DNA from 3 places in the Kluyvera fluvialis genome. Region 1 is predicted to be linked to each of the others. Evidence: predicted binding sites of a transcription regulator. Region 1 holds the regulator's gene; each other region holds the start of a gene.
The links. The regulator Fur, encoded in region 1, represses iron uptake genes when iron is present. The targets are predictions, from matches to a motif close to ATAATAATGAGAACNACTATCAA.
Positions count from the first base shown of each region.

Region 2: ftnA (non-heme ferritin) is a predicted target of Fur. The motif match lies at 1,219-1,241, and genes of this name have one in related genera.
Region 3: AC6I4B_RS05310 (TonB-dependent receptor domain-containing protein) is a predicted target of Fur. The motif match lies at 2,009-2,031, and genes of this name have one in related genera.

Region 1 is NZ_AP046142.1:3,431,478-3,434,756, reverse strand. It holds gene chiP (chitoporin ChiP) at 1-448, shown strand, start outside; gene AC6I4B_RS16200 (ChiQ/YbfN family lipoprotein) at 498-830, shown strand; gene fur (ferric iron uptake transcriptional regulator) at 1,022-1,474, opposite strand; gene fldA (flavodoxin FldA) at 1,792-2,322, opposite strand; gene ybfE (LexA regulated protein) at 2,473-2,766, opposite strand; gene ybfF (esterase) at 2,896-3,279, opposite strand, start outside.
Region 2 is NZ_AP046142.1:1,998,298-2,001,576, reverse strand. It holds gene AC6I4B_RS09550 (RpiB/LacA/LacB family sugar-phosphate isomerase) at 1-523, opposite strand, end outside; gene yecR (YecR family lipoprotein) at 812-1,147, shown strand; gene ftnA (non-heme ferritin) at 1,339-1,836, shown strand; gene AC6I4B_RS09535 (YecH family metal-binding protein) at 1,869-2,108, opposite strand; gene tyrP (tyrosine transporter TyrP) at 2,304-3,279, shown strand, end outside.
Region 3 is NZ_AP046142.1:1,094,834-1,098,112, forward strand. It holds gene AC6I4B_RS05310 (TonB-dependent receptor domain-containing protein) at 1-1,906, opposite strand, end outside; gene AC6I4B_RS05315 (Rdx family protein) at 2,110-2,397, shown strand; gene AC6I4B_RS05320 (nitrous oxide-stimulated promoter family protein) at 2,462-2,806, shown strand; gene AC6I4B_RS05325 (hypothetical protein) at 3,037-3,171, opposite strand; gene AC6I4B_RS05330 ([formate-C-acetyltransferase]-activating enzyme) at 3,171-3,279, opposite strand, start outside.

The DNA.
Region 1 (3,279 bases):
GCAGGGTTACTTCCTGCAACGTATGACCCCAACCTATGCATCGTCTAACGGTCGTCTGGATATCTGGTGGGATAACCGCTCTGACTTCAACGCCAACGGCGAAAAAGCAGTCTTCTTCGGCGGCATGTACGACCTGAAAAACTGGGATCTTCCTGGCTGGGCAGTGGGTGCGTCCTACGTCTATGCATGGGATGCGAAGCCAGCAACCTGGCAGATCAACCCAGATGCGTACTACGACAAAAACAACACCATCAGAGAATCAGCATACAGCCTGGATGCAATGTACACCGTACAGGAAGGCCGTGCGAAGGGCACTCTCTTCAAACTGCACTTCACTCAGTACGACAACCACTCTGACATCCCAAGCTGGGGCGGTGGTTACGGCAACATCTTCCAGGATGAGCGTGACGTGAAATTCATGGTTATCGCACCATTCACTATTTTCTGATGCATGACACGGCAGGGGGTTCCCCTGCCGTAGCGAAGAGGCTCATGGTATGAAAAAACTGATTATTGTTGCCTTAATGGCTGCCGGGCTTGCCGCCTGCGCGCAGTCACCAGCCCCGAAAGAAGACAGCAAGCTGAGAGATGCCTACAGCGCTTGTATCAATACCGCCCAGGGTAACCCGGACAAAATTGAAGCCTGCCAGAGCGTGTTAAACGTGCTGCGTCAGGAAAAAGCGCACGAGCAGTTCGCAAGCCAGGAAAGTGTGCGCGTACTGGATTACCAACAGTGCATTCAGGCCAGAAAAACCGGTAACGACGAAGCGGTTGCTAAGCGTTGCGATAAAATCTGGCAGGAAATTCGCAGTAATAACCCAGTTAAATAAACCTCTTTTCTTCTTCAAGGCCGGAGCCGCGAGAGTGACTCCGGCTTTTTTATGGCTTCACGTTATCGAGGCATTTTACCGCGCCTGGTCGGGCAACAAAGTCAGGACGTGCCAGTGGCAGGGAAGGGGCACGATAACAGGAAATAAAAAAGCCAGCACACAATGGCTGGCTTTTAACGGAAGACGAGAGATTATTTCTCGGTACTTTCGTGGGCATTTTCATCTTCACGGCAATCGCCTTCTGCGCAGTGACCGTAAAGATAAAGACTGTGGTTGGTTAAGCGAATGCCGTGCTTCGCCGAGATTTCACGCTGGCGAGCTTCGATGGAATCATCGCTGAACTCGATAACTTTGCCGCAGTCGAGGCAGATCAGGTGATCATGGTGGTGCTGTTGAGTCAGTTCGAAAACAGATTTGCCACCTTCGAAATTGTGGCGCGTTACGATACCGGCGTCATCAAACTGGTTAAGAACACGGTAAACCGTGGCTAAACCAATCTCTTCACCCATGTCGATCAGGCGTTTGTATAAGTCTTCCGCGCTGACATGGTGATTATCCGGTTCCTGAAGGACTTCCAGAATTTTCAACCGTGGAAGTGTGACTTTCAGGCCAGCCTTCTTTAGTGCGGTGTTATTGTCAGTCATGCGGAATCTGTCCTGTTGCTAAACGATTAACTTCCATCAGCGAAAGTATCACAGAGAATGCACCCGGTTTAATGCGTCTCATTATAGAATGACCCTATCAAAATGAAAACAGCAAGATTCGGGTAAACGAAGCTTTCAAAAACGAGGCTTCACCGACAAATTAAGCGATGAACCTGCGCGCAGAACCTATATCGGATAAGTTCTAAACCAGAGGACATTGTACAGGTAAGTGTTAAAAAGTTAAAAAATTGTATCTATTATTTTGATTGCTTTTACCTATTAATGAGGTGTGATTTAATAATCACACCTCATTATCATCAGGCGTTTTTGATTTCGTCGAGGTGCAGCTCTTCTGCAACCTGCTTAACCCATTTTTCAACGCGCTCAGCGGTCAGTTCTGGCTGACGGTCTTCATCAATCGCCAGACCGACGAAGTGGTCGTCATCGGCCAGGCCTTTAGACGCTTCGAAGTGGTAGCCCGCCGTTGGCCAGTGACCAACGATAGCCGCGCCGCGTGGTTCGATAATATCGCGAATAGTCCCCAGCGCGTCGCAGAAGTATTCTGCGTAATCTTCCTGGTCGCCACAGCCGAACAGCGCAACCAGTTTGCCATTGAAATCAATCTCTTCCAGCGTTGGGAAGAAGTCATCCCAGTCACACTGTGCTTCGCCGTAGTACCAGGTCGGGATGCCCAGCAGCAGGATATCGTATGCAGCCAGGTCTTCTTTGCTGCTCTTGGCAATGTCGTGGACGTCAGCGACATCTTTACCAAGCTGTTTTTGAATCATTTTTGCGATATTTTCGGTATTACCGGTGTCGCTACCAAAGAAGATGCCAACGATTGCCATGAGTAAAATAACCTCTTGAAACTTAATGATATGGTGGTGGCTTATTGCCCACAGATAAGGGCAATAATAGCAGAACAGAGAAGCGTGCGGAAACAGCTATTGTGCCGTACTGCACACTCTGCAACATGAAAGTGTGTTTTGGGGGATTTTTTAGACTTTCCCCTGTCCGTGCAGCAGGGCCAGTTGGCTCATCAGAATTTCTTCGATAAGTTCACTACGGCTCATGTCACGGGCAGTCGCCAGCTCGTTGAGCGCATCAACGGCATCGTTGTTCAGCTTCAGCTCTACGCGCTTCAGGCCGCGCACTTTGTCGCGTTTCAACTGATTGCGCTTATTAATGCGAAGCTGTTCATCGCGCGAAAGCGGATTGGTTTTGGGTCTTCCCGGCCGACGCTCATTTGCGAACAAATCTAATGTCGTACGGTCCGTTTGTTCTTTTGCCATGGTTCTGAGTGACTTCGGGGAAACAAGCTACCGGGCAATGCCCAGCGCAGACAGCGCGCAATCATACATCAGTGGAACCCGCGCGCCAACGACCACGGTCATTCTGGTGCGCGGTCGATGCATTTTTAATCACTCTGCGAGGTGGCGACGGATAGCGCGCAGCACCGCATCCGGTTTTTCGGCGTGGACCCAGTGGCCCGCACCGGCAATCACGTGCGCTTTCGCCTGCGGGAATTGCGCCAGCAGGTCAGCACGATAGGCTTCAGTGACATATGGCGAATTGCCGCCGGGAATAAACAGCGCTGGGTGATCCCAGGCCGGGATAGTCTGCCAGCCGACGATATGCGGGTATTGCTCCCACAGCACCGGCACATTGAAACGCCAGGCTCCGTCAACAAACGACTTCAGCAGAAATTGAATTACCCCTTCTTCGGCCAGATGCTCGCGCATCACGGCGGCGGCCTGATGGCGGGTCACCACCTCGGCCTGGGTAACCGCATTTATCGCGGCGAA
Region 2 (3,279 bases), 1.4 Mb from region 1:
CACGCAGGGTGTCGAGGTAGTTTTCTTTCACCACGGCGGCTTTTACCTGGTTCAGGATGCCCGCGTTACGTACCTGTGGCTCTTTACGCTCTGGCGGATAACCTTCACCGTTACGGCCAGTAAAGGCTTTTTCAAACATGTAACGTACGTTCAGCTCTGCGCCCCAGCCGAAACCTTTCGCGAATGCCAGAGACAGCGCGTTACCGTTGTTGATCTGTGCAAACAGGAACGCATCTGCGGGATCCAGGCAGTAACCACACACTACGCCAGGATGAATGTTCAGAGACATCATCGCACCCTGGCCTGTGCCGCAGCCAGTAACCACGAAATCTACCGCTTTGGAGTTCAGCAGGATGCTGGCCATGATACCCAGGTGGATGTAGGTCAGGTGATGATCGTTTTCATCACACATACCCACGTTGTATACCGGGAAGCCTTTTTCATCGGCAACGGCTTTTAACTCATGATGAATAGTCGCGTTTTTGCTGGCCTGGCTATTTTCCATCATCAGTGCAATTTTCATTCTTTTCTCTCCTGAAAGCTACGCGGGGTCGTCCGCAGTCTTCGATTACGTTGCGTTAACCTTACTACCAGACAAACGCACTTTCAAATTTTATGAAAAATGGTTTTAATTTTTACTAATGAGGTCACATTTTTACGCTTTGCCGTTGCCCCCAGCATTCTATGTTGCATAAAACGATCTCATACCACCAGTGAATGGATTAACCCTCTGTTTTAGCGACTATTCGAGGAATTGTTTACCAGAGCGACTGTTATAATGAGCCTACGACAGATTGCGCAGAGCGAAATGATGAAAAGCTTCATTCTTATCCCCGCCCTCCTGGCCCTTTCGGCGTGCTCAGTACCCCGCACGGCCAGCGTGAGCGAAGTCGATGCCAATAGTGGCATCGTGCGTCTAACCTACGGGCAGGCTATTTTGCAAAACGCCAGAACCGACGACTACCTGGTGCGCTCCGAGGCCAACAAAGCCTGCCAGCAAATCGGCTATGCCACCGCCGTTTCCTACGGCCAGCCCATTACCACCTGCTCCTCCACCAGCGGACCGCTGTGCATCAACGAACGCATTACCCTCCAGTATCAATGCCGTGGCGTTGCCAATATTCCTGCTTCTGCTGCCTATTATTAATGCCTCCACGCCGGTATTTCCGGCGTCATTAAAATAGTTTCTTATATATCGTTATATTTATGCCAATGCGTTTTATTCCCATTCTCATTATTAAATAAACAATTTTATATTTACCTTTTGCAAATAAATTAATAACAATTTATAGTGCCAATGTAATTAACTTGTAACGTATTTTTCCTGGAGCAAAACTCATGCTTAAAGCGGCAATGATCGAGAAATTAAACGAGCAGATGAATCTCGAACTTTATTCTTCCCTGCTCTATCAACAGATGAGCGCCTGGTGCAGTTTTAATAGCTTTGAAGGGGCCGCCGCTTTCTTACGCCGCCACGCCCAGGAAGAAATGACCCACATGCAGCGCCTGTTCGACTACCTGACCGACACCGGCAGCCTGCCGCGCATTAACACCGTGCCGACCCCGTTTGCCGAATATGCATCGCTGGATGACCTGTTCCGCGTGACCTATGAACATGAGCAGTTGATTACCGGCAAAATTAATGAGCTGGCCCATGCGGCGATGACCAATCAGGATTATCCAACCTTTAATTTCCTGCAATGGTACGTTGCTGAACAACACGAAGAAGAGAAACTGTTTAAATCCGTTATTGATAAATTAACGCTGGCGGGTAAAAGCGGCGAAGGGCTGTACTTTATTGATAAAGAGCTGGCAACGCTCGATACGCAAAATTAATTATTGGGCGGCGGCGTTAGCGCCGCTGCCCATTAATGCCGGCAAATTTTACTTTCGGCTGTCGTAAAACCTGATTCCTGCGGAATAAATTTTCCTTTCTTATGCAGAAATGCAACCAGCTCCGCTGCACTCATATTTTCCGCTGAACAAGTGTGAAAACGTGCCTGCTCGCCAAACCGCGCGTGAATTGCCGCTTCCAGACTTTCAATGCTGTATTGCTCGCCGGAAGCAATCATCATATTCAGCACTTCGTGACCGTGAATTGAGTCCATTATTCCTCTCCCCAAAAAAAGCCACCATAACCTGTATTTTTGTTGCATGTTTTGCGCTAGCGCAGCTTTCACATTTCTCGCGTCAGCGTAAAGATAGCTGTACATGTACTGTAATTCGAATTTGACGAAAATGCTGAATTCACATACTCTGCGCGGCATGATAAGTGGTTAGTAGGTTCTGTAGCAGAGGAAAGCGTGAAAAACCGTACCCTGGGAAGTATTTTAATCGTCGCCGGAACAACTATCGGCGCAGGAATGCTGGCAATGCCATTGGCATCGGCTGGCGTTGGCTTCGGCGTAACTTTAGCGTTACTGGTAGGGCTGTGGGCATTGATGTGCTACACCGCGCTGCTGCTGCTGGAAGTGTATCAACACGTTCCTGCCGATACCGGGCTGGGGTCGCTGGCGTTGCGTTATCTTGGTCGCTACGGGCAGTGGATCACCGGATTTAGCATGATGTTCTTGATGTATGCGCTCACGGCGGCATACATCAGCGGCGCTGGCGAACTGCTGGCCTCAAGTCTCAGCCAGTGGCTGAGCGTCGATATGCCGCCTGCGCTTGGCGTGCTGCTGTTTACCACTATTGGTGGTCTGGTTATCTGCATCGGCACTTCGCTGGTCGATCTGTTTAACCGCTTTCTGTTCAGCGCCAAAATCATCTTCTTGATTGTGATGCTGGTACTGCTGCTGCCGCATATTCATAAGATTAACCTGCTGACACTGCCGCTGGAGCAAGGCCTGGCGCTCTCCGCGATACCGGTTATCTTCACGTCGTTTGGTTTCCATGGCAGTGTGCCGAGTATTGTCAGCTACATGAACGGCGATATTCGTAAACTGCGCCGCGTCTTTGTGATTGGTAGCGCTATTCCACTGGTGGCGTATCTGTTCTGGCAGCTTGCCACTCTTGGCAGCATCGACTCACCGGTATTCAGCGCTCTGATGGCTCAGCACACCGGTCTGAACGGCCTGCTGATGGCGATTCGTGAAGTGGTGGCTTCCGCACACGTTGAGCTGGCGGTGCATCTGTTTGCCGACCTGGCGTTAGCGACGTCATTCCTCGGTGTCGCATTAGGGCTGTTCGATTATCTGGCTGATCTGTTCCAGCGCAAAAATTCTGTTCGTGGGCGTCTGCAAACAGGGGCGATCACCTTCCTGCCACCATTGGCATTTG
Region 3 (3,279 bases), 2.3 Mb from region 1:
AGCCGTAGGCGAGGGTCGCACTCAGGCCGTTCACCTGCTCAAACCATGTGCCAAAGTTGAATTTCGCGCTGATCTCACCGCCGTAGATATAGGCTTTATCGCGGTTTTCCGCCTGATAAATGGTGTAGATATTGGACGGCACGTTGGCAAATTCAGCCGGATTTTTCGAACGCGTGTAGCGGCTGTAGGCGATAAAGTTTTTGTAGCTGTTGTAGAACAGCGCGGTGCGCATGGTCACGCCTTCCGCCACTTCCCCTTTCATGCCCCATTCCAGGTTATCGCTGGTTTCGGTTTTCAGGTCCGTGTTGCCGATAAGCGCATACTGCCCGCGACCGGCGTAGCTGGAGCCGAGGTTCCATGAGCCGTACAGTTGGCTGGTGTTCGGGAATTCCGCCCCGCGTTTGTACTGCACATAGGTCATCAGGCGCGGAGTGATATCGTACTGGAAGGTCAGCGACGGCAGTGTCTGGGTATCTGAGTTTTTACCGTACAGCGTCGATACCGACGATTCCGTTAGCACGCTGCTGTTAGTGGTCAGGCTGTTCAGATTCTGCGGTTTAGTGGACTGATGCACCACGCGAACACCGGGGATCACCGCAAAGTTATGGCTATCGAGATCGAAGTTGATCTGATCTTGCAAGAACGCGCCAAGGGTGTAGTCGCGGCTGTCGGCTTCCGGTTGCATTATCTCGCTGTACACGCTCGGCACAGGATTCTGGCTGAACGGGCGCTGCGTTTTGGTGGTGCTGGCATTCAAACCGGCGCTCAGGTCATGGCGACCCAGTGTTTTTGCCAGCGCGGTTTGCATCCCCCAGGTGTTGGTGTCGTAATCCGAGTAGACCGTTTCCATTGTGCCGCTGCTGCTGTCTGGCATGTAGGTGCGGTCGTGGGCTTCGGTATGCTGGTAGTACACTTTGGTCGACATGCTGTCGATGACGTCATTCATCGGCGTCCAGTCGTCTTTCAGGCTCAGCCCCCAGCGGCGCGTTTGGCTGGTTTGCTGGGCGTTACCGATGGTGCTGTCGCCGCTGTTGTCCCACACGTCGTAATGGGTGTGGTTGGTTTTATGGTAGTAGTCGAGGGTGCTGGTCAGCTTATGCTCATCGTTAGGCTGCCAGATACCTGAGGCCATAAACGCATCGGAGTGCCAGTTTGCCGGGAAGGCATCGACGCTGGCGCTGTTGGTGGTGGTTTCTTGTCCGTCACGACGGCTATAGACAAAAACACCGCGCAGGGTTTCATCGCCGCCCGCAGCGGTCAGGCCGTTGTGCCAACTGCGGTCGGATGAGTCGTAGCCGCTGCGATAGCTAAAGGCGCTGGTTTTTCCTGGGTGCAGATAGTCGTCTGCCGATTTCGGCTGGAAGGAGACATTACCGCCAATCGAAGTATTCGCGGTTTCTGTTGATGTCGCGCCGGACTGAATATCAATGCTGCCGTACATGTACGGGTCGATATAGTCACGGCCAATACCAAAGGTGTTAAGCCCGGCGCGGCTGACGTAGCTGCGTCCAGTGGCGTTTGGCTGGGCGATACCATCGACATCAATGCCGACACGGTTGCTCTCCAGCCCGCGAATGTTATAGCCGGTGTAGCCGCCACGGTCGAAGCCGCTTTTGCCATTGCCAGAACCGCCGCTTGCGCCCGTTGCGCCAATCAGCGGCTCGTAACGCATAATAGAACCAAAGTCGTTGCCGCCTTTGTCCTGCAATTCCTGCGCGCTAACGGCGTGTTGGTTGCCCGCTTTCAGTACCGGCGCGGGGGCCGTTACGGTCATTTGTTCTGCGGTATCGGTAGTTTTTTCCTGTGTATCAGCCGCGACGGCGGACGTCTGATACATTGCTGCGAGCAAGGAAGTGACCAGTAGGCTTTTTCTGCCCCACGCCTCTGATTGAATGGATTTGTACATAGTTGCCAGGCCTTAATCGTTATTAGTATTGGCTCACGCGTTACTTCCAGGTTCCGGCTTTTCCTTAAGCAAGAATGGCATTTCCTTCGTTATTTATCTCGAATACTAATGATAGGCATTATCATTTGCAACAATTTCGTAATTAATTCTCCACGACCTGGCAAAATCTTACGCTTTGCCTTTTGACTGATGATGAGAAAGAGATGACACAGAAAGCCGAAATTTCAATTACTTACTGCTCACAATGCAACTGGATGCTGCGCGCAACCTGGATGGCGCAGGAGTTGTTGCACACCTTTAACACCGATATTGCGTCAGTGACCTTAATTCCAGGAACCGGCGGGATTTTTACGATAACCGTTGGCGAAACGCGGGTCTGGGATCGTAAACGCGATGAGGGCTTCCCCGATGCCGCAGAGCTGAAACGTCGGGTGCGCGATGTCTGCTTCCCGGAAAAACCACTCGGTCATGTGGACAAACCGGCGGGATAAAGCGGCTGCGTTATGCTTTTTAAATGTGTATTATTAATGCATCTTTATCGATGAGGGACAGGCTATGGCAGGCAAACGCATCAGTCGTGAAAAACAGACCATTCGCAGCATGATTACGCTGTATCAGCGCCGCTGCCCGCAGGCGCTGGAGGATGCGCAGCATTATCAGGCGTTGAACGACTATGCGGATAAACGTCTGGACAAATGCGTGTTCGGCGAAGAAAAGCCAGCCTGCAAACAGTGTCCGGTGCATTGCTACCAGCCTGCGAAACGCGAGGAGATGAAGCAGATTATGCGCTGGGCTGGCCCTCGCATGTTATGGCGACACCCGATTTTGACCATTCGTCACCTGATTGACGACCGCCGCCCGGTTCCTGAACTGCCGGAAAAATACCGCCCCAAAAAGTAGTGACATGGTGCGGCAATAAACCCCACGCCGCCATCCGGAAGGGATTGGCGCATCGCCTGATGGCGCTACGCTTATCAGGCCTACGCGGGTTTGTACGTCACTATTTTGTGTAGGCCGGATAAGGCGTTTACGCCGCCATCCGGCATTCGGGCGCATTGCCTGATGGCGCTTTGCTTATCAGGCCTACGCGGGTTTGTACGTCACTATTTTGTGTAGGCCGGATAAGGCGTTTACGCCGCCATCCGGCATTCGGGCGCATTGCCTGATGGCGCTACGCTTATCAGGCCTACGCGGGTTTGTACGCCACCATTTTGTGTAGGCCGGATAAGGCGTTCACGTCGCCATCCGGCAAAGCCAACCCACATTATCCGCCAATCACCACTCGATATCCGGCGCGTTCAACCATCTCTTTAATCGGCGCAATCTCATGGGCTTCTGGCGCGGGAATTCCCGCCATCGCCCATTCCCGCGCC